DNA from 3 places in the Rhizobium sp. N621 genome. Region 1 is predicted to be linked to each of the others. Evidence: riboswitches for the same ligand, from Rfam matches in the RefSeq annotation. Region 1 holds a riboswitch; each other region holds the start of a gene.
The links. A riboswitch is a leader RNA that binds a small molecule or an ion and turns the genes downstream of it on or off. The one in region 1 is predicted to bind cobalamin.

Region 2: another riboswitch for cobalamin. It lies ahead of bluB (5,6-dimethylbenzimidazole synthase); the one in region 1 lies ahead of nrdH (glutaredoxin-like protein NrdH).
Region 3: another riboswitch for cobalamin. It lies ahead of cobU (bifunctional adenosylcobinamide kinase/adenosylcobinamide-phosphate guanylyltransferase); the one in region 1 lies ahead of nrdH (glutaredoxin-like protein NrdH).

Annotation. Positions count from the first base shown of each region.
Region 1 covers NZ_CP013495.1:3,995,153-4,004,991, reverse strand. The annotation lists gene AMK00_RS19215 (helix-turn-helix domain-containing protein) at 1-947, opposite strand, end outside; gene AMK00_RS19210 (TIGR03862 family flavoprotein) at 1,130-2,338, opposite strand; gene AMK00_RS19205 (MerR family transcriptional regulator) at 2,410-2,832, opposite strand; gene AMK00_RS19200 (heavy metal translocating P-type ATPase) at 2,903-5,140, shown strand; cobalamin riboswitch at 5,551-5,776, shown strand; gene nrdH (glutaredoxin-like protein NrdH) at 6,040-6,261, shown strand; gene nrdI (class Ib ribonucleoside-diphosphate reductase assembly flavoprotein NrdI) at 6,275-6,688, shown strand; gene nrdE (class 1b ribonucleoside-diphosphate reductase subunit alpha) at 6,667-8,835, shown strand; gene nrdF (class 1b ribonucleoside-diphosphate reductase subunit beta) at 9,029-9,839, shown strand, end outside.
Region 2 covers NZ_CP013495.1:2,480,430-2,490,268, reverse strand. The annotation lists gene AMK00_RS12110 (ABC transporter ATP-binding protein) at 1-330, opposite strand, end outside; gene AMK00_RS12105 (GFA family protein) at 616-1,017, shown strand; gene AMK00_RS12100 (DUF1003 domain-containing protein) at 1,035-1,565, opposite strand; gene AMK00_RS12095 (NAD+ synthase) at 1,755-3,434, shown strand; gene AMK00_RS12090 (TolB family protein) at 3,461-4,288, shown strand; gene AMK00_RS12085 (3-deoxy-7-phosphoheptulonate synthase) at 4,285-5,349, opposite strand; cobalamin riboswitch at 5,724-5,909, shown strand; gene bluB (5,6-dimethylbenzimidazole synthase) at 5,952-6,641, shown strand; gene AMK00_RS12075 (DUF2865 domain-containing protein) at 6,645-7,742, opposite strand; gene AMK00_RS12070 (YciI family protein) at 8,024-8,386, shown strand; gene AMK00_RS12065 (RNA polymerase sigma factor) at 8,383-9,621, shown strand; gene AMK00_RS12060 (VOC family protein) at 9,698-9,839, shown strand, end outside.
Region 3 covers NZ_CP013495.1:2,610,644-2,620,482, forward strand. The annotation lists gene cobO (cob(I)yrinic acid a,c-diamide adenosyltransferase) at 1-518, opposite strand, end outside; gene cobN (cobaltochelatase subunit CobN) at 518-4,621, opposite strand; gene cobW (cobalamin biosynthesis protein CobW) at 4,625-5,680, opposite strand; gene cobU (bifunctional adenosylcobinamide kinase/adenosylcobinamide-phosphate guanylyltransferase) at 5,687-6,196, opposite strand; cobalamin riboswitch at 6,636-6,784, opposite strand; gene AMK00_RS12745 (chloride channel protein) at 7,011-8,801, shown strand; gene AMK00_RS12750 (adenylate/guanylate cyclase domain-containing protein) at 8,809-9,839, opposite strand, start outside.

The DNA of each region.
Region 1 (9,839 bases):
AATTTCTTCATCTTTCGGTGGAGCGTGGCGCGGCTGATCCCGAGGGCGATCGCAGCCTGCGAGACATTGCCGCTGGTGCGCGATAGCGCGCGCAGCAAGGCCGCTTTTTCTGCTTCGACAATCTCTTCCTGTTGTGAGATGGCGGCCTCATGGAGCGCATCGGCGGCGGGGATGCCGGCCGCGATCCGTTTGTCGTCCAATTGTAGCGCGATCCGGGCGGCACGGGTGGCGCCGAGCACGAGATCGTGCCTGTCGACGGCGAGCAGGGCGGCCGCGGAATTGGCGCTCGTGGGGACCATCAGGAAACGGGCGCCGGCAAAGGCCGATCGAAACAGATTTAGCTCGATGCGCATCGCCGCGTCGCGTACGGTCTGCGTGAGGATCGCCAGCGTCATCTCGTTGACCTCGTCGCGGCAGGTCGAGATGTCGAGGGCAGCGGCGAGTTCACCGCGATGATCACGGATCGGGGCCGTCGTGCAACTCAGGCGGATATTCGAGCAGAAGAAATGTTGATCCCGAAAAATGGCGACGGAGCGCTCGTCGGCAAGGGCGGTTCCAATGCCGTTGGTGCCCATGCTCGCCTCGGTCCATACCGACCCGGTCCAGAGGCCAAGATCGTGGAAATCCTTGTCGTCGCCGGCAGAGCCCCGGCGCTCCAGCGCGATGCCCTGCCTGTCCGTCAGAAGAATGCAGCAGCCGGCCCTGCCCACCGTGGTGAAGAGGCGGTCAAGTTCCTCGGTTGCGCCGGCGATCAGCTGTTCGGATTGTTTGCGAGCGTCAAGAAATTCCTGGTCGGTCAGGCGCATCGGCGCGCGCTCGTCCTCGGGGACGAGGCGATGCATGGTCATACACCGCCGCCACGACGCGACGATCGGAGAACTCGCGGCAGCGGAATTCCGTTGCGCAGAGATGTACACATGCTTCGCATGTGCTGACTGTTCCTGCATCTGCTCCTCCCACGGAACTTCAGCATAGTCTGATGGAAAAGCGGCCGGTTTGCAATTGCGCGCCCGGCCATCTCCCCTCTTCGCCCTAGGTGATCAGACGCAGTGCTGAAAAGCTTCAGGGATCGTTGCACGACATCGTGCTCCACGTCATTGATCTAGATCTGGTTCAAAACCATCGATGTTTATCGCGACAGCCAGGCCTCGATGCCGCGCGCCGCCGCCCTGCCGGTCGCAAGGCAGGCGGTGAGGAGATATCCGCCGGTCGGCGCCTCCCAGTCGAGCATCTCGCCGGCGACGAAGGTGCCCGGCAGCGCCTTCAGCATGAAGTCTTCGTCGATGCTGCTCCAGCGGATGCCACCTGCAGAGGAGATCGCCTCGGCGATCGGCCTCGTCTCGAGAACCGGTACCGGCAGAGCCTTGATCACGCCGGCGAGACGTTCGGGGTCGGCTCGGTCGCGGTCCGGCGCGAGTTCGCGCAGCAATGCCGCCTTGACGCCGTCAAGCCCGGCACCCTTGCGCAGGCGGTTTGAGAAGCTCGACTTGGTGTCCTGCCGCGCCAGGTCGCGCGCAAGCCTTTCGATCGGCCGGCCCGGGGCGAGGTCGAGCGTCAGGGTAGCGCTGCCGTGGTGCAGCAGCCGGTCGCGGAGGCTAGCCGCATGGGCGTAGACCAGGCTGCCCTCGATGCCGCTGCCGGTGATGACGAACTCGCCCGGAAAGGTGCCGGCTTCGGATGTGGCGGTGACCGATTTGACGGGCTCGCCGGCGAAATGCGCACTGAAGCTGGCGCTCCAGCCGACGATGAAGCCGCAATTGGCGGGTCGGAAGGCGTCGATCTCGACGCCCCTCTCGGCCAACCAGGGCAGCCAAGCAGCATCCGAGCCGAGGCGCGGCCAACTTGCGCCGCCAAGCGCTAGCAGGGCGGCGTCGCAATGGATGATGCTACGCCCTTCCGGCGTTTCGAAAACATAACCGTCTTCGACGAGGCCGGTCCAGTGGTGGCGGGTGCGAAACGCGACACCCCGTTCTTCCAGCCGTTTGAGCCAGGCACGCAGCAAAGGAGAAGCCTTCATCACCTTCGGGAAAACCCGACCGGAGGAACCGACGAAGGTCTCGGTGCCGAGCCCTGCGGCCCAATCCGTGACATCGCCAGGGGTAAAGGCATCGAGAGCGGGACGAAGACGGGCTGAAGCCGCGCCGAAACGCGTGGCGAAGCGGGCATAGTCCTCGGAATGGGTGATATTGAGGCCCGACTTGCCGGCCAGCAGGAACTTGCGCGCGAAGGTCGGCATGGCGTCGTAGACCGTCACCGCGTGGCCGGAGAGCGACAGCCGCTCGGCAGCCGCAAGGCCCGCCGGGCCGCCGCCGATGATCGCAATCCGTTTCTGGCTCATGATGTCTTCGCCCGATTCTTTCCGGCGCAGTTTTGCCGCGGGCGCCGATCACCTGCAAGGGTGCAGATTTGTCAATGGTGCGAATGCGTGCACTGACCGTGGTCGGCGAGAACCTCGATAACGCGGCATTGATCGACGCGGCCGTGGCCGCAACTCTCCACCATGATTTCGAGCTCTGCCTTAAGCGCCGTCAGGCTGCGGATGCGCTGCTCGACTTCAACGAGGCGAGCCTTGGCGATGGCGTCGGCCGAGGCGCAGGACTGGTTCGGATCATCCTGCAGCGTGAGCAGCGTACGGATCGCCTCGATCTCGAAACCGAGCTCGCGCGCGTGGCGGATGAAAGCGAGGCGGCTGATGTCGGCAGGTTCGAAGGATCGCTGGTTGCCTTCGCTGCGGCTCGGCGCCGCGAGCAGGCCGATGCTTTCGTAATAGCGCACCGTTGGCACCTTCACGCCGCTTCGACGGGCCGCCTCGCCAATCGTGATCTTTTTCATGATTTTTCTCTTGCACCTCTAGTCGCTAGAGGATGTAGGGGGGATGCTTCTGTTTGACAAGGAAGCGGATATGGCTGAGACGAGCGTGACACGATACAGGGTCGGCGGCATGGATTGCGCCGCCTGCGCGAGCAAGATCGACACCGCAGTCAGGCGCATAGCAGGCGTTGCCGATGTCACCGTCTCGGTGGTGACAGGCACCATGATCGTCCGGCATGACGGCAGCAGCGATCTCAAGGCAGTCGAGAGGAAGGTGACGGGGCTTGGTTATTCCGTCTCGCCCTTTACCGGAAATGCGACGCCCGCGCGTGAAGGCCGCCCGCACCATCATCACGATCATGCCGCTCATGGCCATGGAGATCACGACCGTGCCGGGCATGATCACGACCATGCCCATGACGAGAAGGAAATCGAAGGCCTGCATGGGCACGACCATGCGCTGATGACCGGTCCTTGGTGGCGGAGCAGGAAAGGCCGCCTGACCATTTTTTCGGGTGCGGCACTCGTTGTCGCCTATGCCGTCGGCCATCTGGTGCCGGCGATCGCGTCCTATGCCTTCTTGGTCGCGATACTGGTCGGTCTGCTGCCGATTGCGCGGCGAGCCGTCATGGCGGCTTTGTCAGGCACGCCGTTTTCGATCGAGATGCTGATGACGATCGCCGCCGTCGGCGCCGTCGTTATCAATGCGGGCGAGGAAGCGGCAACGGTCGTATTCCTGTTCCTCGTCGGCGAGCTGCTCGAAGGCGTGGCGGCGGGCAGGGCGCGTGAAAGCATCCAGTCGCTGACGGCCCTGGTGCCGAAGACCGCGCTGCTCGAAGACAATGGGCAGATGCGCGAGGTGCCGGCGGAAAGTCTTGCCGTCGGCGCGGTCATCATGGTTCGTCCCGGCGACCGCATCTCTGCCGACGGCGTCATCGTATCAGGCGAGAGCGCGATCGACGAGGCTCCGGTGACGGGCGAGAGCACGCCGGTGCGTAAGGGCGTCGATGCCGTCGTCTATGCCGGTACGGTCAATGGCGATGCGGTGCTCAGGGTTCGCGTCACGGCAGCCGCTGCCGACAATACCATTGCTCGCGTCGTCAAGCTGGTGGAAGAAGCGCAGGAATCGAAGGCGCCGACGGAGCGGTTCATCGATCGGTTTTCGCGCTACTACACGCCAGGTGTCGTCGTCGTCGCCGCACTGGTCGCGGTCATTCCGCCGCTGTTTTTCGGCGGCGCGTGGAGTGAATGGATCTACAAAGGCCTTGCCATCCTGCTGATTGGCTGCCCCTGCGCCCTTGTCATCTCGACGCCGGCGGCGATCGCCGCTTCGCTGTCGGCGGCCGCACGGCGCGGATTGCTGATGAAGGGCGGCGCGGTCCTGGAGACGCTCGGCAAGGTGACGATGGTCGCCTTCGACAAGACGGGCACGCTGACGGAAGGCAAGCCTCGGGTCACCGACATCCTTTCCTTCGGATTGAGCGAGGCGCAGCTCCTGTCGCGCGCGGCTGTGCTCGAGCAGGGCTCCAGCCATCCGCTGGCACTGGCGATTCTCCACCGCGCCAAAGCGGACGGCGTGCCCGTGCCGCCCGCCTTCGAACTGGAAGCGCTGCCGGGCAAGGGTGTCACCGGCAAAGTCGGCGGCGAGACAGTGGATCTCTTGTCGCCGCCTGCCGCACGCGAGCGTGGGGCGCTCAACGCGGAACAGGAGGCGCGTATTGCAGGGCTCAATGATGACGGCAAGAGCGTATCGGTGCTGCTCGTCAATGGCGCTGCGGCCGGCCTGATCGCCATGCGCGACGAGCCGCGCGAGGATGCCGAAGTGGGGCTCTCGGCGCTCAAGGCGGCCGGTGTCAAGGCGATGATGCTGACGGGCGACAACAAGCGGACGGCGGCCGCCGTCGCCGGCATGCTCGGCATCGACTGGCGCGGCGAGATGATGCCCGAGGAAAAGCAGCGGGTCGTCGGTGAATTGAAGCGCGAAGGTTTCGTCGTCGCCAAGGTCGGCGACGGCATCAACGACGCGCCGGCGCTCGCCGCCGCCGACATCGGCATCGCCATGGGTGGCGGCACGGATGTGGCTCTGGAGACGGCCGATGCCGCCGTGCTGCACGGACGCGTCGGCGACGTGGCGCGGATGATCGCGCTTTCCAAGCGCACGATGCGCAATATCTTGCAGAATATCACCATCGCGCTCGGGCTGAAGGCTTTCTTTCTGGTGACCACGATCGCCGGCATTACCGGGCTCTGGCCGGCGATCCTCGCCGATACCGGCGCCACCGTGGTGGTGACGATCAATGCGCTGCGATTGCTTCGGATAAAGGTATGAACCCGACTGGCGGCGGGAAGACTGCCGATTCCGGCCTACCCGGGGAATCGAAAATAGCGGAGCCGGCCATCTGCCGGCTCTCAGTTTGCTGACAAAGTCTCCTCCATCATGTTCCGCCTTGTGCCGAGCATCTAACCACCGCAACTATCAGGCAGGAAAACGGTTTAATTTTCAGATGCTTAATTGGACGTGCGCAGATCCTCGGCACAAGGCCGAGGATGACGTCGCGGGTTGCAGTGCTTTGTCAGCAGCCTAGGAGCCAGCTTGTCGGCCGGTTCACGTCGAGGCCTTCTCCACAGCCTGTTTTCGTTAAGCTTTCGTTATCCCTGTTTTTCACAGGAATACAGCGATTTCAAACCTGCCGTAACGCAATGCACAAACCATCCGTTGACGTGAATTTGGATTCGCGTACTATATCTAGTGTTCGAGGTTCCCTCGATTCGTGAGGATTGAGGGCTAAGACGGGAATACGGTGCGTGGCGCCATCATGGCGCGGCGATGCCGGAGCTGCCCCCGCAACTGTAAGCGGCGAGCAACTGCCCGATTTCAGGTCACTGAGGCATGATGCCTTGGGAAGGCTGGGGCAGAGTGCTTCGACCCGTGAGCCAGGAGACCTGCCTCGAACGAAACGTCCACGGGCGGGGTGTCCGGAAGGTCGCGTCTACGAAGGCGGAATGAATCCGCGTCTGTTGCGCTGCCCCGAACGTCCGCATGAGCACTTCGGGGTTTGAAGTCATGTCGAGAACATCAAGGCCGTCGCCCGCGCACATCCTGCGAGGGATGATATCAGGCGTTTAAAGCGCCAACCTTGCCACATCATTGTCAAGCATTGTCCCGGACGCCGTACGGCGCCCGATCCAGCCCTGCGTCCTGAATCCATTGACATCACGAGGAACATGATGAGCGTTACCGTTTACAGCAAGCCGGCCTGCGTCCAATGCACCGCCACCTACCGCGCCCTCGACCGCCTGGGCGTGGACTATGAAATCGTCGATATTTCCCAGGATGCCGCAGCGCTCGAACGTGTGCGCGGCATGGGCTACATGCAGGTTCCGGTCGTGGTTGCCGGCAGCCAGCATTGGGCGGGTTTCCGACCCGACATGATCAGCGCGCTTTCCTGAGCTGAGAAAAGCGATGGGGCTGATCGTCTATTATTCCAGCCGATCCGGAAATACCCATCGTTTCGTCGAGAAGCTGGGGCTGCGCGCGGCGCGCATTCCCCTTGGCGCTGAGGACATCCATATCCGGGAACCTTATGTGCTGATCTTGCCTACCTATTGCGGCGACGGCGGCCCCGGGATCGTAAAGGGAGCCGTGCCCAAGCCGGTGATCCGCTTCCTCAACGATGCGGAAAACCGCTCCAACATCCGCGGCGTGATTGCCGCGGGCAACAGCAATTTCGGCGAGACCTACGGGCTAGCCGGCGATGTCATCTCGAAGAAGTGCCAGGTGCCGTATCTCTACAGGTTCGAGCTTCTGGGAACGGCCGAGGATGTCGCCAATGTCAAAGACGGGATGGGACGATTTTGGACACGGGAACAAATCTGACGCGGGATGCGGGCGCAAAACCGCTGAAGGCGGCTGAAACGCTCGATTATCACGCGCTGAACGCGATGCTGAACCTCTATGACGATGACGGCAAGATCCAACTCGACAAGGATCGCATGGCGGCCAGGCAATATTTCCTGCAGCATGTGAACCAGAACACCGTGTTTTTTCACAATCTTCGAGAAAAGCTCGATTACCTCGTCACTGAGGGCTATTACGAGCAGGAGGTGCTCGACCAATATTCCTTCAATTTCGTCCGCGACCTTTTCGATCGGGCCTATGCCAGGAAATTCCGTTTTCCCACTTTCCTCGGCGCTTTCAAATATTATACCAGCTACACGCTGAAGACCTTCGACGGAAAGCGTTATCTCGAGCGCTATGAGGACCGCATCTGCATGGTGGCGCTGACCTTGGCGCGGGGCGACGAGGCCCTTGCCCGCGACATGGTCGACGAGATCATTTCCGGCCGTTTCCAGCCGGCGACGCCGACCTTTCTCAATGCCGGCAAGAAGCAGCGCGGCGAACTGGTTTCCTGTTTCCTGCTGCGGGTCGAGGACAATATGGAATCGATCGGCCGGTCGATCAATTCGGCGCTGCAATTGTCGAAGCGCGGCGGCGGCGTGGCGCTGTCGCTGACAAATATCCGTGAGGCCGGCGCGCCGATCAAGCAGATCGAGAACCAGTCGTCGGGTATCATTCCGGTGATGAAGCTGCTCGAAGACAGTTTCTCTTATGCCAACCAGCTCGGTGCCCGTCAGGGAGCCGGCGCCGTTTATCTCAACGCTCATCACCCCGACATTATGCGCTTCCTCGACACCAAGCGCGAAAATGCCGACGAGAAGATCCGCATCAAGACGCTGTCGCTCGGTGTCGTCGTGCCCGACATCACCTTCGAACTCGCGAGAAACAATGAGGATATGTATCTGTTCTCGCCTTACGACGTGGAGCGCGTCTACGGCGTGCCTTTCACGGAGATTTCGGTGACGGAAAAGTACCGGGAGATGGTGGCGGATGCTCGCATCTCGAAGAAGAAGATCAAGGCGCGCGAATTCTTCCAGGTGCTCGCCGAAATTCAGTTCGAGAGTGGTTATCCCTACATCATGTTCGAGGACACGGTGAACCGGGCGAACCCGATTGCCGGGCGCATTTCGATGAGCAATCTCTGCTCCGAGATCCTGCAGGTCAGCGAGGCAAGCGAATACAATGACGACCTCTCCTACAAGCATCTCGGCAAGGATATTTCCTGCAATCTTGGCTCGCTGAACATTGCCGCAGCCATGGATTCCGCCGATTTCGGCAAGACGATCGAGACCTCGATCCGGGCGCTGACGGCCGTTTCCGACATGAGCCATATTGCCTCGGTGCCGTCGATCGAGAAGGGCAATGACGAGAGCCATGCGATCGGGCTCGGCCAGATGAACCTGCACGGCTATCTCGCCCGCGAGCGCATCTTCTACGGTTCGGAGGAAGGCGTCGATTTCACCAACATCTATTTCTATACGGTGACCTATCACGCGATCCGCGCCTCGAACCTGCTGGCGGTCGAACGCGGCACAAGCTTCAAGGGCTTCGAAAATTCGAAATATGCCTGCGGCGACTATTTCGACAAATACACCGAGCAGGAATGGAAGCCGGCGACCGAGAAGGTGCAGGCGCTGTTCGACAAATCAGGAATTCATATTCCGACACAGGACGATTGGGCGGAGTTGAAGACGGCTGTCATGGCGTCCGGGCTCTATAACCAGAACCTGCAGGCGGTTCCGCCGACGGGCTCGATCTCCTATATCAACCACTCGACCTCCTCGATCCATCCGATCGTCTCGAAAATCGAGATCCGCAAGGAAGGCAAGATCGGCCGGGTCTATTATCCGGCCCCGTTCATGACCAACGACAATCTCGATTATTATCAGGACGCCTACGAGATCGGGGCGGAGAAGATCATCGATACCTATGCGGCGGCGACCCAGCATGTCGACCAGGGCCTGTCGCTGACCCTGTTCTTCCGCGACACGGCGACGACGCGCGATATCAACAAGGCGCAGATTTACGCCTGGAAGAAGGGCATCAAGACGATCTACTACATCCGCCTTCGCCAGATGGCGCTTTCGGGTACGGAAGTGCAGGGGTGTGTGTCGTGTACGTTGTGATTTGATTTCGCTTCTGAGGATTTGCCCCTCATTCTAACCCTCTCCCCGTAAAAACGGGGAGAGGGGACGTGCCAAACGCAGTGTCGAGGATTGACGAAGCCGATGCGGCATATCCTTCGCCCCGCAGGCGGGGAGAAGGTGCCGGCAGGCGGATGAGGGGCAAATCCGGACGCATTCCTCAAGAGGGACCACAATGAACATGCAACTGAAGCCAGCCTCCCGCGTGCGCGCCATCAATTGGAACCGCATCGAGGACGACAAGGATCTCGAAGTCTGGAACCGGTTGACCGGCAATTTCTGGCTGCCGGAGAAGGTGCCGCTGTCCAATGACATTCCCTCCTGGGCGACGCTGACGGCGGCCGAGCAGCAGCTGACAATTCGCGTCTTCACCGGCCTGACGCTGCTCGACACGATCCAGAACGGCGTCGGCTCCATCAGGCTGATGGAGGATGCGGCGACACCGCATGAGGAGGCAGTGCTATCCAATGTCTCCTTCATGGAGGCGGTGCATGCGCGCTCCTATTCCTCAATCTTCTCGACGCTGTGCTCGACGCCCGATGTCGCCGATGCCTATCGCTGGTCGGAGGAGAACGAATTCCTGCAGCGCAAATCGGCGCTGATCATCGAGCAGTATCGCTCCGGCGATCCCCTGAAGAAGAAGGTCGCCAGTGTCTTCCTCGAAAGCTTCCTGTTCTATTCCGGCTTCTACCTGCCGATGTACTGGTCGAGCCGCGCCAAGCTCACCAATACGGCCGACATGATCCGGCTGATCATCCGGGACGAGGCGGTGCACGGTTATTATATCGGCTACAAGTTCCAGCGCGGCCTTGAAACGCTCTCCGAAGAGCGCCGGCTGGAGATCAAGGATTTCGCTTTCGACCTCTTGCTCGAACTCTACGACAACGAGGCGCGATATACCGAAGCGCTCTATGACGGCGTCGGGCTGAGCGAAGACGTCAAGAAGTTCCTGCATTACAACGCCAACAAGGCGTTGATGAACCTCG
Region 2 (9,839 bases), 1.5 Mb from region 1:
CGCCGCTATCTGGACAGCGAGAACGGCCAGCATCACACCGCCCATGGCAAGGATCTGCGCGAAGGCCTCGGGGGCATCAGGCAGAGCCAGAAGCCGGCTCGTGACGATGTTGGCGCAGAGGGGCAATGCCACGGCGGTGCCGGCCACGAGTATGGCGCAAAGCAGATCCGCCAGCAGCAAAGGCAGATGCGGGCGGTAATAGGAGATGAACTTGCGCATGCGCGACCAGCGCTGCTCGCGTTCAGTGGCGCTCGAATAGTCGCGGAAGAAGTTCAGAAAGAGGTTATGGCGTCGCGAGCTTTTCCTCGCGCGAGAGAATGGCGTGTGCATGAAGCAGAATGTCCTTGTGGGCGATGTTTCCTTTCTGTCTGGACAGGGTCGCTCTCATGTCAGTCTCCCGGCGGTTGCATAAATTGAGCCTATAGTATCACCGATAACAGTGTCCGGTTCAACGCGGTGACGAGAGGAGATCGGCGGGTGTTGTCAACGGGCAACATCCGAGGGCCGCCGCCACCCGTGAACGCTTCAAGATTTCTGATCATTCGTTCAGGGGAATGGATTTGACGACGAGGTCTCGTGGCCGCAAGTTTCTCCAGGAGCGAGGGGAGAGCGATCATGAGCGAACACCATACAGGCGGTTGTCTTTGCGGCGCCGTGCGATTTTCAATTCGGGCAAAGCCAGGGCCTGTCGTCGGTTGCCACTGTTCCCAATGCCGCCGGCAGACGGGACTCTATTATGCCGCGGTCAACGTGCCGCGCGTGGCGCTTTCGGTGGAGAATCCCGGCGCCGTCCGCTGGTATCGGTCGAGCGGTGAGGCGCAACGCGGCTTCTGCGCCAATTGCGGCTCCGCGCTGTTTTGGCAGGGGGATGAAGCGGTGGAGGTTTCGGTCCTGGCAGGCGCTTTCGACGAACCGAGCGGCCTAGCCTTCAGCCATCACATTTATTGCATCGACAAGGGGGATTTCTACGAAATATCAGATGGTCTGCCGCAATATGACAGGTATCCGCCCCGTTGATTTGAGGATGCCCCGCTTCAGGTCTTGGCTGCGAGCGCGGCGCTGAGACGAGCGACGTCTTCGCGCAGCGCCGTCAGCTCGGTCAGGACGCGCATATCGATCTTCTGGTGCAGGGAGAGCACTTCGAGTTCGGCTTTGAGATTGACTTCGTAATCCTTGGCTGCCTCGAAGCGGTCGCGCTCAGCCTGACGATTCTGCGACATCATGATGATCGGCGCCTGGATGGCGGCGAGCATCGACAAGATCAGGTTCAGGAAGACGAACGGATAGGGATCGAAAGCGCCACTCGCCAAAACGATGGTGTTGATTATCGTCCAGACGACGAGGAAGGCCAGGAAGCCGAGGATGAAGGACCATGAGCCGCCGACACGGGCGATGCTGTCGGCGATGCGTTCTCCAAAAGAGGCCTCGGCAGAAAAGGCGGCGTTGACATCGGTCGAGATGATCTTGCGCTCGTGCGCTTTCGCCAGCACGCGCTTTTCCGTGTCGCCGAGTTCGTCGGCCGGTTTGTCGAAATGATGGTGCACGAAGTTCGAAAAATTATTCATGGCCTGTTTCCGATGACCGTTAACGATGCTGCCGCTTTCGTGCGTCAGTATTCCGCTCCGCCGGTAAATTGCAATGCATCGGTGCCGTAAGCCTCCAGCGCGCCTGTTCACGAAAAATTCGTGAGCTCGGTGCAACGCTTTGGTCGCGAACGTGTTGCGGTAACGGGAGCCGCAGGCTAAACAAATGACATGACACAGGAAAACGCTCTCTCCGATATCTTCCGCATCGCTATCGGCCAGCTCAATCCCACGGTCGGTGATGTCGCCTGCAATCTTGCCAAGGCACGTGAAGCACGCGCTGATGCAGGCCGAGAGGGCGCGCATCTGCTCGTGTTGACCGAGCTTTTCATCTCCGGCTATCCGCCGGAGGACCTGGTGCTGAAGCCGGCCTTCATCCGCGCCTGCTGGAAGGCGGTGGAAAGCCTTGCGGCGGACACCGCCGATGGTGGGCCGGGCGTCGTCATCGGATTCCCCAGGCAGGACGAGAGGGGGCGTTATAATTCCGTCGCCGTGCTCGACGGCGGCAAGGTTATCGCAGTGCGCGACAAGGTCGATCTGCCGAATTACGGTGAGTTCGATGAGAAGCGGGTCTTCGTGCAGGGGGCGATGCCGGGGCCGGTCAATTTCCGCGGCGTGCGGCTCGGCATTCCGATCTGCGAAGATATCTGGGGTGATCTCGGCGTTTGCGAGACGCTGGCCGAAAGCGGGGCGGAGATCCTGCTGTCGCCGAACGGGTCTCCCTATTATCGCGGTAAGGTCGATATCCGTCACCAGGTGGTACTGAAGCAGGTGATCGAGACCGGCCTGCCGCTGATCTATGCCGCCCAACTCGGAGGGCAGGACGAGCTCGTGTTCGACGGGGCGAGCTTCGCCTTCAACGCCGACAAATCGCTCGCCTTCCAGATGAGCCAGTTCGAGACAGCGCTTGCAGTGACGACATGGAAACGTGGGGGAGCCGGCTGGCACTGCGCCGAAGGGCCGATGGCGCGTATCCCCGAGGGTGAGGAGGCCGATTATCGCGCCTGCCTGCTTGGCTTCCGCGACTACGTCAATAAAAACGGTTTCAAAACTGTCGTTCTCGGCCTTTCCGGCGGCATAGACTCAGCGATCTGCACAGCGATCGCGGTCGATGCTCTCGGAGAGGAGCGGGTGCGAACGGTGATGCTGCCCTATCGTTACACGTCGGAAGATTCACTGAAGGATGCAGCCGACTGCGCCAAGGCGCTCGGCTGCCGCTATGACATCGTACCGATCGAGCAGCCGGTGACCGGCTTCAGCAGCTCGCTGTCCAACCTCTTCGAGGGTACGGAGAGCGGAATCACCGAGGAGAACTTGCAGAGCCGCGCGCGCGGCGTCATCCTGATGGCGATCTCCAACAAGTTCGGCGCGATGGTAGTGACGACGGGCAACAAGTCGGAAATGTCGGTCGGCTACGCCACGCTGTATGGCGACATGAACGGCGGCTTCAATCCGATCAAGGACCTCTACAAGATGCAGGTCTATGCGCTAGCCCGCTGGCGCAACGAGAATGTGCCGCCGGGCGCGCTAGGCCCGTCGGGTGAAGTGATTCCGCAGAATATCATCGACAAGGCACCATCGGCCGAGCTGCGTCCCGATCAAAAGGATCAGGATTCGCTGCCGCCTTATCCCGTTCTCGACGATATTCTCGAGTGCCTGGTGGAGAAGGAAATGGCTGTTGAGGAGATCGTCGCGCGCGGCCATGACGTAGCGACCGTTCACCGGGTCGAGCATCTGCTCTATCTCGCCGAATATAAGCGCCGGCAATCGGCGCCGGGCGTGAAGATCACCAAGAAGAATTTCGGCCGCGACCGGCGCTATCCGATCACCAATCGATTCCGCGATCGCTGACGCAATCGACATATCAGTGAGGCAACATGCGCAGCTCGGTCGAGATCTACAATGTGGGGACGGGCAGGGCTCGCGAGGTCTGGCAAACGGACAGGCTGGTGGAAGCGCCGAACTTCTCGCCTGATGGTTCCTACCTGCTGCTCAACGGCGACGGGCTGCTCTTCCGGCTGCCGCTCGATGGCGGCGAGGTGGTCAGGGTCGATACGGGCTTTGCCGTCAATTGCAACAATGATCACGGCATTTCACCTGATGGCACCGAAATCGTCATCTCGGACAAGACCGAATTCGGCAAGTCGGCCATCTATATCCTGCCGATCGAAGGCGGCACGCCGCGGCTCGTCACTGAAAACCACCCCTCCTACTGGCATGGTTGGTCGCCGGACGGGCGTCAGCTCGCTTATTGCGGCATCCGCGACGATCTCTTTGACATCTATACCATTTCCGTTGACGGCGGCGCCGAGACGCGGCTGACGCATGGCGAAGGCCGCAACGATGGACCGGATTATTCGGCCGACGGACAATGGATCTACTTCAATTCCAGCCGCACCGGGCTGATGCAGATCTGGCGTATCCACCCCGACGGCACGGGCCTCGAGCAGGTGACCTCGGACAATCAGGGCAATTGGTTCGCCCATCCGTCGCCGAAAAATGACAAGGTGCTGATCCTGTCCTATGACCCCTCGGTTTTCGATCATCCGCGCGATCTCGACGTGCGGCTGCGGCTGATGGACATGGATGGCGGCAACCTGAAAACGCTGTTCGAACTTTTCGGTGGGCAGGGCACGATCAATGTGCCCTGCTGGTCTCCTGATGGCGAAGAATTCGCTTATGTGCGCTATTTCCCGGCTGATTAAGCCGCTGCCGCCTTGCGCCGCGCGCCAGCGGCTTTCGCCAAGTCTTCCAGTACGGCGACCGACATGTCCCAGTCGATGCAGCCATCGGTGATCGACTGGCCGTAGACCAGCGGTTTGCCGGGGACGAGATCCTGGCGGCCGGCGACGAGGTTGCTCTCGATCATCATACCCTTGATGTGGCGGTTGCCGGCGGCGATCTGCGAGGCCACGGATTTGACGACGCGCGGCTGGTTCATCGGATCCTTGCGGCTGTTGGCATGGCTGGCATCGATCAGGATGCGCGGGGTCACGCCTAGCTTGACGGCCTCGCCGACCACAGCTTCGACATCGTCCGCTTCATAGTTCGGCTGTTTGCCGCCGCGCAGGATGATGTGGCAGTCCTCGTTGCCCTTCGTCGAGGCAATGGCGGCCTGCCCGTCCTTGGTGACGGCGGGGAAGTGATGCGGCTGCGATGCGGCCAGGATGGCGTCGAGCGCGACACGGACGCCGCCGTCGGTGCCGTTCTTGAAGCCGATCGGGCAGGAGAGGCCGGAGGCGAGCTGGCGATGGATCTGGCTTTCGGTCGTACGCGCGCCGATCGCGCCCCAGCTGACAAGGTCGGCAATGTATTGCGGCGTGATCGTCTCGAGGAATTCAACCCCAGCGGGCAGGCCCATTGCGTTGATGTCGAGCAGCAGGCGCCTGGCAATGCGAAGCCCTTCCTCGATGCGGTAGCTGCCGTCGAGATGCGGGTCGTTCATCAGACCCTTCCAGCCGACCGTGGTGCGGGGCTTTTCGAAATAGACGCGCATGACGATTTCCAGATCACTGGAGAAGCGCTGTCGCTGCTCGGCCAGCCGCGCGGCATATTCGCGTGCGGCAACCGGATCGTGGATGGAGCAGGGGCCGATGACGACGATCAGGCGGTCGTCTTCTCCCTCGAGGATCTGATGGATCGCATGACGGTTGCTGGTCACCGTCTCGCTGACGGCAACGGTTCGGGGGATTTCCGCGATGATATCTGCGGGTTTGGTGAGCGGGGTGATTTCGAGGATACGCAGATCATCAATGGTATCGGGCACGGCATGGCTCCTGTTTGGTCATACCGTGCGGAACAAAAAAGCCGCCAGGTAGACTAGCGGCTGTTCGGGTGGTCGTCGCGTCGAATTCAGTTACGCACGGGCCCGCATCCGCTGGGAGCAGCGGTACCAATAAAATCGCGAGGCGTAGACAGAAGTGACCGACATGCGGCGTGTTTAGCGTGGCGGCCTTCCGTTGTCACGCAGAATCTGCGGCCTGAAAGAGGGCTTGGGCGTGCAGCAGTCTCCAATGCATTTGCGAGCGTGGTCGTGACCGGCCGCCGCCTGTTCACCGGCACGTCAGGCGGAAAAATCGCTGTTTGCCTAACGGCCTCATCGGGCTCGGCTGCCTCCGCTTGCCCGCGAAGCGCTTTCCTGAAATAGATACCTCGTCAGGTGCCCGCTTTCACGCGGGAGAATCGGGAATCCGGTGCAAGACCGGAACGTGCCCAACGCTGTAAGGCCGACGCCCGCCGCTTCATCATGCCACTGGCTTTGGCCGGGAAGGCTGCGGCAGACGGATGACGCCAAGTCAGAAGACCGGCCTGGCAAGATAGACCCAACCCGCGCGGACGGCGGGCGGTTGCGTTGTTGGGGATTTGACGATGCGACCCTTTGTTGAGGATGCCCTGTCGGAGGCATCCGGTTTTTCTCCGGCCGAACGCGAGGCCGTGTATCACGCGATCCTGACCCGACGCGACGTGCGCAGCCAGTTCCTGCCCGATCCGTTGCCGGACGATGTCGTGGCGCGGCTTCTGATGGCCGCCCATCACGCTCCCTCCGTCGGCTTCATGCAGCCGTGGAACTTCATCCTGGTGAAAAGCGAATCCGTGCGCGCGCGTGTCCGGGACGCTTTTGCACAGGCCAACGAAGAGGCGGCACTGATGTTCGACGGCGAACGGCGGCAGGCCTACCGCTCCCTCAAGCTCGAAGGCATCGTGGAGGCGCCGCTCGGCATATGCGTGACCTGCGATCCCACCCGCGGCGGCAGCGTGGTGCTGGGACGGACGCACAATCCGCGGATGGATTCCTATTCGACCGTTTGCGCAATCCAGAATCTCTGGCTTGCGGCCCGCGCCGAAGGGGTCGGCATCGGCTGGGTCAGCATCTTTCGTGAAGGCGACCTGAAAACAATTCTCGGCATACCCGAGCATATCGAGGTGGTCGCGTGGCTCTGTGCCGGCTTTGTCGACCGGCTTTATGATGAACCGGAACTCTCGGTCAAAGGTTGGCGGCAGCGGCTACCGCTCGAGGAACTCGTGTTCCATGATGGATGGGGACGCAACGACCCTTAGCGATTACTGCTGTTGTGGTTGCGGGCCCGGCGTTGCCGGATTGGCAAGGTCGATCGAGCCCTGGTCGCCGGCAAGGAATTGCGGGCCGACCTGACGGACCTTGTTCTGCGTGGGGTCGTAGGGACGTTCGGGAACGGATGGCTGCGGCGGGGCTGGTGCTGCCGCGGTATCTTTCGCCGGCGGATTGGTGCGGACCGTCGTGATCGAGCCCTGCTGCGGCGGTTCGCTCAGGGCCTGTTTGCCGCGCATCTCCTCGTAATAGGCGGTGAGATTGCAGGCGCAGGAATTTTTTTCGCCAGGCGCGCGGTTCTTGTAGGCGAAGGCGTTCTTCATGGCGCTATAGGGCGCACCCGTTGCGGCCGAAATCATGTTCGAGGCTTCGGTGCTGGTCACGTCGCGATAAAAGAGCTCGGTCTCGATGCCGGGGCACATCTTGGCGCAGGTCTGGGCATCGCGGCCGAAATCGACCGAGGTGGTGTTCGAACTGATCGGGAAGAAGCCGCCGTCGCAGCTGCGAACGCAGATGGTGCTGACCGGCGAAAACATTTCGGTCCTCGGCAGACCATAACGCGGATCGGCCTCTTCACCGCCGCCGAGCGGGATGAATGTGTCGGTGCGCATCGCCTGTTCCTCTACGCTTGGGGCGGGCTCGCTGGCGCTGCGCTCTGTCGGGGCATAGAAATTTTCGCTGTTGCAGCCATTGCGTTCGAGTGCCGCCGTCAATTCTCGGCGCGCGTCGTCATCGCCGGCCTGGCTGCGCAGCTCGTTGCGGCGGTCCTGGAGATAGCGGATATTCTCGATCATCCGGGCTTCGGCGTCAGAAAGCTCGGCGCAAAAATCGGCATTCTCACCGCCGATCACGACCATGCTGCCTGAGGTGCAGCCATAGCTGCGCAGATCGTTGCGGACTTTGCGCAATTCGAGGTTTTGCTCGGCGATTGCGCTGGCGTATTGGCGGGCTTCCGGACCGTTATTGTTGCCGATCGATCGTGGTAGGTCGGCAAGGCGACCGCGCAAGTCATTGCAAATAGCGCTGCTCTGTGCGGCGGCCGGCGATGCCAGCGCAAGCACAAGAGCAAGAGACAGGTTTCGGCGTTTCACGGCGTTGTCCGGGAATGAGAAAGTGTCGATCGGTCAAAGGTGGCGTCCATCCGCCGTACCTTGTCTCTTAACGTGTTTCTCTTAATAAGCTTGGATCAATTCCTAGCGCATTTTCGAGATTTTATCCAGAAGATGCAGGTAATCCTCCGTCAGGTAAGTCGGCACAGCATTGCACCCGGAGGCGGACACTGGAGCCGTCAACAGCAGTTCCCTTCTTCATACGAATTGTTATTCTCGGCGCTCGTTCCTGTGGGGAATTGGCTTTCACTGAGGATGAAGCAATGCGCTACATGCTGATGCTGCATGCGGACGAAACTGCCGGGAACTCCATAGCGCCCGAGGACATGGCGCGTTTCATGGGGCAGATGTATGCCTATCAACAAGCGCTGGAGAAGGCGGCTGCGTTCGTCTCGAGCAATGCGCTCGTCAGCTCCTCTGAGGCCAGTCTCGTTCGTGTTCAAGGAAACGAGGTCAGCGTTCTGGACGGCCCTTATGCCGATGTTCGCGAACAGTTCGGTGGGTACTTTATCATCGACGTCGCCGATATGGACGAGGCCAACAAATGGGCGGCACGCTGCCCTGCCGCGACCTGGGGAACCGTTGAGGTTCGTCGCATCAGGGACGCGTCGGAATATGCGGAATGACGGTTTCTGGTTCCAGCGTTGCCCGAGGTGTAGCAGAGCGGGTGGCGCGCGAGAGCTACGGCCGACTCGTCGCTTATCTTGGCGGGCGCTTGGGTGATATCGCGTCCGCCGAGGATGCGCTCGCGACGGCTTTCCTCACGGCTCTCGAAAAATGGCCTGTCGATGGCGTGCCCGACAACCCCGATGCCTGGCTGTTGACCATCGCCCGCAGGCGCAAGCTCGATGACTGGCGCAGGCACAAAGTGAAGGCGAAGAGCGCCGATCATCTTGCTCTCATTACCGAGGAACTCTCGACCGCGGCGGAAATGGACGAGGAGATTGCGGACAGGCGACTGGCGCTCATGTTTGCCTGCGCACATCCTGGCATCGATGTCTCGGCGCGAACGCCGCTGATCCTCCAGACCGTGCTGGGCTTGACCGCTGCAGATATCGGCGCACGGTTTCTCGTCTCTCCTGGGGCCATGGGGCAGAGGCTTGTAAGAGCCAAAGCGAGGATCAGAGATGAGAAAATTCCGTTCCTTGTGCCGGAGAAGGAGGAACTGTCGCACCGCTTGCCGCCTGTACTCGCCTCCATCTATGCCGCCTATACCAGCGGGTGGATGGACATCGACGGGGCGGAAGCGCTTGGACAAGAGGCAATCTGGCTCGCAAGCGTGGTCGTATCCCTGCTTCCGCAAGAGCCGGAACCGAAAGGTCTTCTCGCGTTGATGCTTTATACGGAGGCGCGGCGATCGTCTCGCAGAGGCCCCGACGGCGCATTCGTACCGCTGGACAGCCAGGATGTCGGACTTTGGGATCGCAAGCAATTGCGCCTCGCCGAAGGACTCCTCAGAGAAGCAAATGCAAACGGTCCGACCGGCCGCTACCAGATCGAGGCGGCCATCCAATCTGCTCATGTCGCGCGCCGTTTGAGCGGTATCTCAAACTGGCAGGCCGTCGTTTCTCTCTATGACGTGCTGGGCAGGATTGCCCCGTCGCCTGTCGTGACACTCAATCGGTGCGTGGCCCTCATGCGGATAGGGCAGGTGGACGCGGCTCTTGATGACATACATGCGCTTGCCCGCGATCCGCGAATGGCCGACTACCTGCCGTATTGGACGGCCCGCGCGCAGATTTGCGCCGATCTAGGCAGGCATGTCGAGGCGGCGGAAGCTTTCACGATCGCTATCGGATTGTGTTGGTCGGAGGCAGAACGACGCCACCTCGAAGAACAGCGCTCAAAAGTTTTGTGTTGATGCGAGCTTTTTTGCGCGGCCTGTCGAAATCGACAACTCCTTCACGACATCCGTTTGTCCAACCAAGGAGTACGACATGACCACCACTTCAATAACTGTCCAGAGCATCTTCGCCTCCGCCGCCGTTTCCAACTTTGACGAGGCGCTCATCTGGTATGAGAAGCTCATGGGACGTCCCGCAGATAGCAAACCGATACCGGGCATGGCTCAGTGGCGTA
Region 3 (9,839 bases), 1.4 Mb from region 1:
AGCACGACATGCGTCATGGCGGGCTTCTCATTCTTCAGGAAGGCGACGACGTCGTTGACATCGAGATAATCGTAGCGGAGCGCAATGTTGATCTCGTCGAGCAGCACCATGGAATTGCGTTCGTCGCGGATCAGCTCCTTGGCCTTTTCCCAGGCCGCCGAGGCGGCGGCGATGTCGCGGGCCCGGTCCTGCGTTTCCCAGGTGAAGCCCTCGCCCATGGTGTGGAACTGGCAGAGATCGGAAAAATGTTTTTCGATCAGATCACGCTCGCCGGTCCACATCGCGCCCTTGATGAACTGCACGACGGCCGACGGCTTGCCGTGGGCGATGTGACGGAAGATCATGCCGAAGGCAGCCGACGATTTGCCCTTGCCCTTGCCGGTGTGGACGATGATCAGGCCCTTGCCGTCCGTCTTGGTCGCCATGATCTTGTCGCGCGCAGCCTTCTTCTTCGCCATCTTCTCTGCGTGGCGCGCATCATCCTTGGCCGATTCGTTTTCTGGGATCTCGTCGCTCATCAGTGCACCTCATTCAGTTTCGTAGCGGCCAGGTCGAACCGGGCCGAATTGCTGCGCGGCGTCCAGAGCCCGCGATCGATCGCCTCGCGCAGTCGCTCTCTCATCTCATCGAATGCCGCCGGGTTCTTCTCGATCATGAAGCCACGCACGCCCGGATCAGCGACGAAGGCCCGATAGACCGCCTCGAAATGATGCGCGCCGACCGCGCCCGTCGTCGCCGCGAAGGCGAAGAGATAATCGACGGTGGCGGCGATCTCGGCCGCACCCTTGTAGCCATGGCGCATGACGCCCGATATCCATTTCGGATTGACCGCGCGCCCGCGCACGACGCGGCCGATTTCCTCCTCGAGCGAGCGGATCAAAGGTCGTTCGGGCCTGGAATGATCGTTATGATAGATCGCGGGGCGTGTACCGGCGAGCTGCTCGGCCGCCGCCGCCATGCCGCCCTCGAACTGGTAGTAGTCGTCACTGTCGAGCAGGTCATGCTCGCGATTGTCCTGGTTCTGAATGACGGCCTGCACCGAGCGCAGCCGCTCCTCGAACAGGCCGCGTTCGGCCCTGCCTTCCTCGCCGGCGCCATAGACATAACTTCCCCAGACGAGATAGGCCTCGGCAAGATCGGCACGCCGCTCCCAGCCCTTTTCATCGATCAGTGCCTGCAGGCCCGCGCCGTAGGCGCCAGGCTTCGAGCCGAAGATGCGATAGCCCGCCCGCTTCGCCGCCGTCTTCTCATCGAGCCCAGCCGCAGCGAGCCGCGCCGTCTCGCCGCGCATACGCCCGGCAATCGGATTGTCAGCCGCATCCTCTTCCAGCGCGCCGACTGCCCGGATCGCCTTGTCGAACAGGGCGATCTGCTCGGGAAAGGCGTCGCGGAAGAAGCCGGAAATCCGGAGCGTCACATCGACGCGCGGCCGCCCGAGCACTGCTTGCGATATGATCTCATAGCCGGTGACGCGGCGCGAACTCATGTCCCAGAGCGGCTTGACGCCGATCAGCGCTAGCGCCTGAGCGAGATCGTCACCGCCGGTGCGCATGTTCGACGTGCCCCAGGCCGTCAGCCCGAAAGAGACCGGCCACTCGCCGTGATCCTGAACATAGCGGCGCACCAGTAGTTCGGCCGACTTCTTGCCCAGTTCGTAGGCGGCCGGCGTCGGCACGGCGCGGCTGTCGACCGAATAGAAATTGCGGCCTGTCGGCAGCACGTCGGGCCGGCCGCGAGTCGGGGCGCCGGAGGGTCCGGGGGCGACGAAGCGACCGTCGAGGCCTTTGAGCAGCCCATCGATCTCGGCGCGGCCGCAGGCGAGGATGGAGGGTTTGAGATGAGTTTCAATCTCGGAGAGCACCGATCTGGTTTGAGACCAGAGAGTTGGGCACCCCATTTCACCGGAAACGAGCTTGGCGGCGAGCAGTTCAATGCGCTCGACGGTGTCACCGTTGCTGCGCCAGGGGGCGTCGAGGATATCTGCGAGGACAGCCGGGCGTGGCCCGACCCAAGGAGCAGCCATGTCGCAGTCGAGTGGGTCGAAGACAGACCCCTCCCCAACCCCTCCCCAGAGGTGGGAGGGGCTTGCTGGACGCGCCGCCTCCACATCATCTTTGAGTGCAGAGATTGCCGCGGGCGCAGCGGTAAGTCCCTCCCCCTTGTGGGGAGGGGTTGGGGAGGGGTTTCTCACAGCATCCCCAGCAATCGCCCGCTGCAGACTCGCATCCCCGCCCTCGCCGAGCCCGCGCGGCACCCGCGCCAGCGCCACGGTCAAGTCCGTCAGCAGCCGCCCCTCCGGCGACACGCCGAACACGTGCAGCCCATCACGGATCTGCATCTCCTTCAGATCGCAGAGATAGGCATCAAGCTTCTTCAGCGCCTCACCTTCGCTCTCGCCTTTCGCAATCCCCGCATCCCGATCCAGCCCGATATCGGTGACGAGATCGAGGATCTGGCGGCTGAGCAGCCGGATACGGCGAGGGTCGCCGCCAGCGGCCTGGTAATATTCGTCGACCAGCGCCTCCAGATCCTTGAGCGGCCCGTAGCTTTCGGCCCGCGTCAACGGTGGCGTCAGGTGGTCGATGATGACGGCGGCGGTGCGGCGCTTGGCCTGCGTGCCCTCGCCCGGATCATTGACGATGAAGGGGTAGAGATGCGGCAACGGCCCGAGGATCGCTTCCGGATAACACGTCTCCGACAGCGCCAGCGCCTTGCCCGGCAGCCATTCGAGATTGCCGTGCTTGCCCATGTGGATAACGGCGTCGGCGCCAAATTCGCGCCGCAGGAAAGCGTAAAAGGCAATATAGCCATGCGGCGGCACGAGATCCGGCGAATGATAGCTCTCCTTCGGATCGATATTGTAGCCGCGCGCCGGCTGGATGCCGACCAAGACGCCGCCGAAACGGGCGAAAGGCAGGGCGAAGACGCCGTCGCGAAAATAGGGGTCGTTCTCCGGCTCACCCCAGCGCGCCCTCACCTCATCCTGAATCTTTTTGGGAAGAGATTCCAGGAAGTTTTTGTAGCGACTGAGCGAAAGAGCCTCGCGGATGACCCGGTCGTCATGCCCGGAATTGGTCGGCCCCTCCATCAGATGGCGGATCAGCGCGTCGCCGTCGGCCGGAACATCGGCGACCGGATAATTCGCACCCGCCATCGACCGAAGCACCTCGATGCTGCCGGCCGGCGTGTCGAGCCCGACGCCGTTGCCGAGCCGGCCGTCGCGGTTCGGATAATTCGCCATAACGAGGGCGATGCGCCTCCTATTGGCGGGCGTCCCGCGCAGCCGCGCCCAGTTGGCGGCGAGCTCCGCCGTGTAGCGCACTCGACCGGCATCGGGCAGGCTGGCGACGATGTTCGCCTCGACAGCCGTGTCGTAACGCGCCGCCGTCTTGAAGGACACCGCCCGCGCCAATACGCGCCCGTCGACTTCGGGCAGCGCCACATTCATGCCGAGGTCGCGCGCCGACAGACCTTGAGACGAAGCCTCCCAGGCGTCCCGCGACGAGGCCGACAGGATTGCCTGCAGCACGATGGCGTCATTGACCTCAAGCACGGTCGGCTCGCGATCGGCACCAGGGGCGGAGACGGCAAAGCCTGTGGTGTTGATGACGACATGGGGCTTGAGGTGGGCGAAGATGGATTCGAGGATTCCTTTGGAGACGGGGTCTTTGAGGCTGTAGGCGAAGACCGGCAGCGGGTGCAGGCCCTGCGCTTGCAACGCCTCGATCAGGGCTTCGATGGGTCGGGTTTCTCCACTTTGGACGAGGGCGCGGTAGAACGCGATGGCGACGATAGAGCGGATCGTAAGTTCGGTATCCACCTTTTCCGTCGAATGTTCGCCCTTATCTTCGTCCGCGCGTGCGGTACCCCCCTCTGCCCTGCCGGGCATCTCCCCCACAAGGGGGGAGATCGAGTCGCCGACAGGGCTTCTCCAAACAACTGATGTAGGGCGACGGTCTCGCTCCTTGCCGATCTCCCCCCCTGTGGGGGAGGTGTCCGGCAGGACAGAGGGGGGTGCTTCCGCAGAAGTGCCAGAAACCAGCCTCTTCCACTCCTCAGTTCCAACCAGCCCCCGCCCCGGCCACCAGATGCCAGCCTTCATCAAAGGCGCGGCCGGCGCCGGCTTCTCCGCCCCTGACAGCATCGCCGATGCATAAGTGAGAAAATCCCGCGCATTGGCGTCGCCGCCTTCGATCAGATAGGCCCAGAGCGCGTTGAGATCGTCGAGGTCAACATTGGAGAAAGGAACCAGCCCGGCATCCGGCTTGGCATCGCCAGGCAACACCGCGATCAGCGCACCGTTGCGGGTTGCCGCCGCATGCAACGCCTCCAGCGCATAGTGGAAGTAGCTCGCCCCACCCAGCGCCCGCACAACGATCAGCTTGGCGTGCCGGGCCGTTCGCTCGACATAGGTATCGACCGACATCGGATGCTTGAGGCTCATCAGGTTCGCGAGCCTCAGCGAATGCGACATCCCCTCACACTCGCGATAGGCGGCCGCGATCGCGGCAAGCTCGGTGTCGGCAGCCGACAGGAACAGGATATCGCCCGGCGACTGGCCGAGGTCGATCGCCTCCTCGCCGTCGCTGATCGTTCCCTGCTGGGCCAGAAGCAGATGCATCGATTATCCCTGAATGAGCGCTTCGATCGCTTTGCGCACCGCGTCCTGGTTCATTTCGTGCAAGCCGATGACGACAAGGCGCGTGCGGCGCGCCTCGCCCGCTGCCCAGGCGCGGTCGAAATACTGGTCAATGCGGCTGCCGACGGCCTGCAACTGCAGGCGCATTGGCTTGTTCGAAACGTCGATGAAGCCCTTGAGGCGCAGCACGTCATGCTCAGCGATGATGTCCTTCAGCTTCTCGACAAAGCCTGTCGGATCGGAAACGGCGCCGAGTTCGACAACGAAGCTGTCGAATTCGTCGTGGTCGTGCGGCGTCCCTTCCTCGTGCTCCAGCTCGTGATGGGACTTGCGGTTGGCGATATCGTCTTCCGTGCCGATGCCGAGGCCGAGCAACACGCCGGCCGGCACCTCGCCATTCATGGCCTCGATCATGACCGGCTTGCGGGCGACGCGGGAGGCAACTTCGCTCTTCACGCGGCCCAGGCCATCGCCATCGATCAGGTCGGTCTTGTTGAGCACGATGAGATCGGCGCATGTGAGCTGGTCTTCGAACAGCTCCTCAATCGGGCTCTCATGATCGAGCGAGTCGTCTTCGCTACGCGCCGCCTCGACCGCATCATGGTCGTCGGCGAAACGACCGGCGGCAACGGCCGCGCTGTCGACCACCGTAATGACGCCGTCGACGGTCACCTGGGTGCGGATATCAGGCCAGTTGAAGGCGGCGACCAGCGGCTGCGGCAGGGCGAGGCCGGAGGTTTCGATGACGATATGGTCGGGCCGCTGTTCGCGCTCCAGAAGCTTCGTCATCGTTGGGATGAAATCGTCGGCGACGGTGCAGCAGATGCAGCCATTGGTGAGTTCGATGATATCGTCCTCGCTGCAATTCTCCGCGCCGCAGCCCTTCAGCACCTCGCCATCGACACCGAGATCGCCGAACTCGTTGATGATAAGCGCAATCTTTTTGCCGCCGGCATTGGTGAGCAGGTTGCGGATCATCGTCGTCTTGCCGGCGCCGAGGAAGCCGGTGATGACGGTTGCGGGGATTTTCTGCTGGTTCATGGAACTTCAACCCTTCATTTTCAACGGCAGACCGGCCGCGATGAAATAGACTTCGTCGGCCTTCGCCGCGATTATTTGGTGCAGCCGTCCGGCATGGTCGCGAAAATCGCGCGCCATTCGATTGTCAGGCACGATGCCAAGGCCAACCTCGTTGGAAACAACGACGATCCGCGCCCTGGCGCTAGGCAGGAAATCGGCGAGCGCCGTAAACTCCGCTGGGATATCTCGCTCCTCCATTATCAGATTGGTCACCCAGAGCGTCAGGCAGTCGATCAGCACAATGCGCCTCTCGCCGTCGATGGCGGTAAGCTTCTCGACGAGATCGAGGGGCTCCTCATGCGTCGTCCAGGAGGGGCCGCGATCGGCCTTGTGCTGGGCAATACGCGTCCGCATCTCCTCGTCCCAGGCACGGCCGGTGGCGAGGTAGTGGCGCTCGAGGCCGCTTGCCATAACGAGATTTTCGGCAAAACGGGATTTGCCGGAGCGCGCGCCGCCGAGGATGAGGGTGGTGGTCATACTGAAGCGGCCTTCGGAGAGAAGATGTGGCCGTTAGCCGTCGAGGCTGTGACACCCGCATACTCGACATAAGCGGCCGAAATCACCGCACCGCCGCCACTGTATCGCACCACCGCAGGCGGCACTGAATTCGTTCGTTCAGCCAAAACAACCTCCGTGCTGGCAGCGGGTCTCTTGCCCAGGGTTGGGCTTTTCGCCCGGCACGGAAGGCAGGTCTCCTGGCTCGCGGTTATCGGCGGCGATCGGGGCGAACCGGAAGCCCGGTCGCCCCTGATCGTGCCAGCGGATCTGCCTCGCCTTCCCGGCTGCCTCGATGAAAAGGTGGACGATTCGTAGAGATAGAGGCGTCCGACCCCGGTTGATCACCATGCATTTCCAGTGGCTTTTCCGGCATGTCGCCCATCCCACCCGCCTGCACGATTGCAGCCCGCCAGCCGAAAGGGTTCGATGCCGGATGGAAGACCCTGACCGCTCTACAGTCGCGGGGTCGGCTGTGATGAAGGCGCCCGATGTGGGTCCGCCCCGTCACATTCCCTTTTCATCCGGAAAGCGAAATGCCGATCCGGAACCATCCGTTATTCCTCGGATGGTTAGGCAAGCCGGCGGGTGAAGTCAACCGACCTTCGCAAACACCTTCCCGCAACGTTGCGCGAAAGGCCAGCCAACACCACTGACTCTACCGGAAATATCGTCTTTTATCAGATGCTTACGTCATAAATATTTGACCCGCCGGTCGGCTTTTCGCCGCAATTGCGTTGCAAGGCAACCGCACCTCCGCCCTTGACCCGGCCTCTCCTCGCCTAGTTGTCTAGCCATGCTTATGAAATTGGATCGGCGCCGCCTGCGCACGCTGCGTGTTTTCTTCGATCCGGGGCGGCTGCGTGCGCTGACGCGCCGCAGCGAAGTTGGCCTGTCGCTGACAGGCGCCATCGTCGGCATCGCTTCGGGCCTTGCCGTGACCGGCATGAGCTATGTCTCCAACCAACTGCACCAGCTTGTTTTCGGCATCGCCGACAGCGACAGGCTGAGCGCGTCTGCCATCGAGGACAAGATGCTGCTGCTCACCGCCCCCGTCATCGGTGGCGCCCTGCTCGGCCTACTGCTCCTGGTCCTCGCCAAACGGCGCAAGAAACCAATGGTCGACCCGATCGAGGCGAACGCACTGCATGGCGGCCGCCTCTCCCTGACCGATAGCATCATCGTTGCCGTACAGAACCTGATCTCCAACGGCTTCGGCGCCTCCGTCGGCCTGGAGGCCGGCTATACCCAGCTCGCCGCCGGCATCGCCTCCAAATTCGGCCTGAAGCTGCAGCTACGCCGCTCGGACCTGCGCATCCTCGTCGGTTGCGGCGCGGCCGGCGCCATCGCCGCCGCCTTCAACGCGCCGCTGACGGGCGCCTTCTACGCCTTCGAGCTGATCATCGGCACCTATACCATCGTGTCGTTGACCCCGGTCGTCGTCTCCGCCCTCGTTTCAACCCTCATCGCAAGGTTGCTTGTCGAGGGCGATTTCACCATCGATATCGGCAGCTTCGGCTCGGTCGTGCCGGCCGATTATATCCCGGCGCTGCTGCTCGGCGTCTTCTGCGCCGGCGTTGGCATTCTCCTCATGCAGGGCGTAGCCTTCATCGAGGAGGTGGCGCGCAAAAGCTCGATCGCCCCGCCCTTTCGCCCGGCGCTCGGCGGCATCATCGTCGGGCTTCTCGCCATGATCTCCCCCCAGGTTCTTTCGGCCGGCCACGGCGCGCTGCATCTCAACCTGTCCCGCGACGTGGCGATCCCGGCGCTGATCGGTCTCTTCCTCCTGAAATCCCTTGCCTCGGCGATCTCGATCGGCTCCGGTTTCAGGGGCGGGCTGTTTTTCGCCTCGCTGTTCATGGGCGCCCTGCTCGGCAAGCTCTTTGCTTATTGCGCTCCCTATTTCGCCGATGCGACATTGACGCCGGTCATTTATGCCGTGGTCGGGATGAGTTCCCTGTCGGTCGCCGTCATTGGCGGGCCGCTGACGATGACCTTCCTGGCGCTCGAAATCACCGGTGATTTTCCGATCACGGCACTGGTTCTTGCCGCCGTCATCACCTCCTCGCTCGTCGTGCGCTCGACCTTCGGCTACTCCTTTGCCACATGGCGCTTCCACCTGCGCGGCGAAAGCATCCGCAGCGCCCACGACGTTGGCTGGATCCGCAATCTGACGGTGAACAAGCTGATGCGCGCCGACGTGAAAACGGCAAGGGCCGATATCTCGTTGGAGGAGTTCAAGAAGACCTTCCCGATCGGCTCAACCCAACGCGTCATTCTCGTTGAGGAGAACGACAAATATGCCGGTCTCGTGCTGGTGCCTGAGATCTACGCCAACCCGACCGACGCCCAGGACGAGAGCCAGACGCTTGCCGATTTCGTCCGCTACCGCAATGATTTCCTGCAGCCGCAGATGAATGCCAAGCAGGCGGCGGCGATCTTCGACAAGAGCGAAAGCGAAGCGCTCGCCGTCGTCAACAATCTGATCGAGCGCAAGGTGGTGGGACAGCTCAGCGAAAGCCACACGCTGCGCCGCTACAGCGAAGAACTCGACCGCCGCCGCCGCGAGGTGTCGGGCGAGATTTGAGCGAGCCTTAAGAAGCGGCGCCGGCAAGCCTGAAGACGTCGACTCTCTTGGAAACGCCACGCAGCTCGAAAGACCCGAGATAGTCGCAGGGCACGGCGCAGGTCGCTGCGAAGCTCTCCGACAGCAGCAGCGGCTGCTCAAGCGCTCCGCACAGCTTTTCAAGCCGCGAAGCCTCGTTGACGGCCCTGCCGATCACGGTGAAGTCCAGCCGGCCTTGGGCACCGACATTTCCGTAAAAAACCTCGCCGAGATGCAAGACGACATCAATCCCGATATCGGGGCCACCATTCAGCGTCCGTTCGCGATTGAGCTCCTCGTTTGCCCTCAGCAGGTTCTGCGCCGAAGCCAATGCGGCTTTGCAAGCCATTTGCGGATCCTCGGTGTCCGTCGGAAAGATTGCCAGCACGCTATCGCCCATGAACTTGAGGATCTCGCCGGAATTCTCCTCGACGTGCCGGTCGATCAGTTCGAAGTGCTCGTTGAGAAAGCCGACGATCTCCCCCGGCTGATAGGCCTCGGTCAGCGCCGTGAAGTTGCGGAGGTCAGCAAGCAGGATGGCGGCATCGATGGAGCCGCCCATCCCCCTGCGGGTTTCACCGGCAAGGATGCGCGCGCTCGTCCTGGCGCCGGTATAGACGGCGAGGATATCGGTCGCGGTCTTGGAAACCGCGACACGGTAAGCGGCAAGCCCCAGCGCTGGGAACAGTTCATCGATGATCGCCAGCTGATCATCTGAAAATCCGCCCGGAGAATCGCTCGTTAGAGAGAAACCGAGCCCGCGCAGCGCGACTTCCTTCGGGAACTCGAAAAGATTGACCACATGGTCCGTGCCACCGGCAAGCGCAAATTCGTAGAGCTCGCCATAGTGGAGACCCTCGCCTTTCGCCAGGTTCCACCGCCCCGTCTTCTCACCGCGGTTCAGAAGATAGAATATCGGCGTCTTCTCAAAGTTGCGCTCGGTCTCGCTGCCGTGCTCCGCATTCTCGAGAACAGTCTCACCGCCCCGCATGAAATTGGCGGCGATGCCGCGATACATCG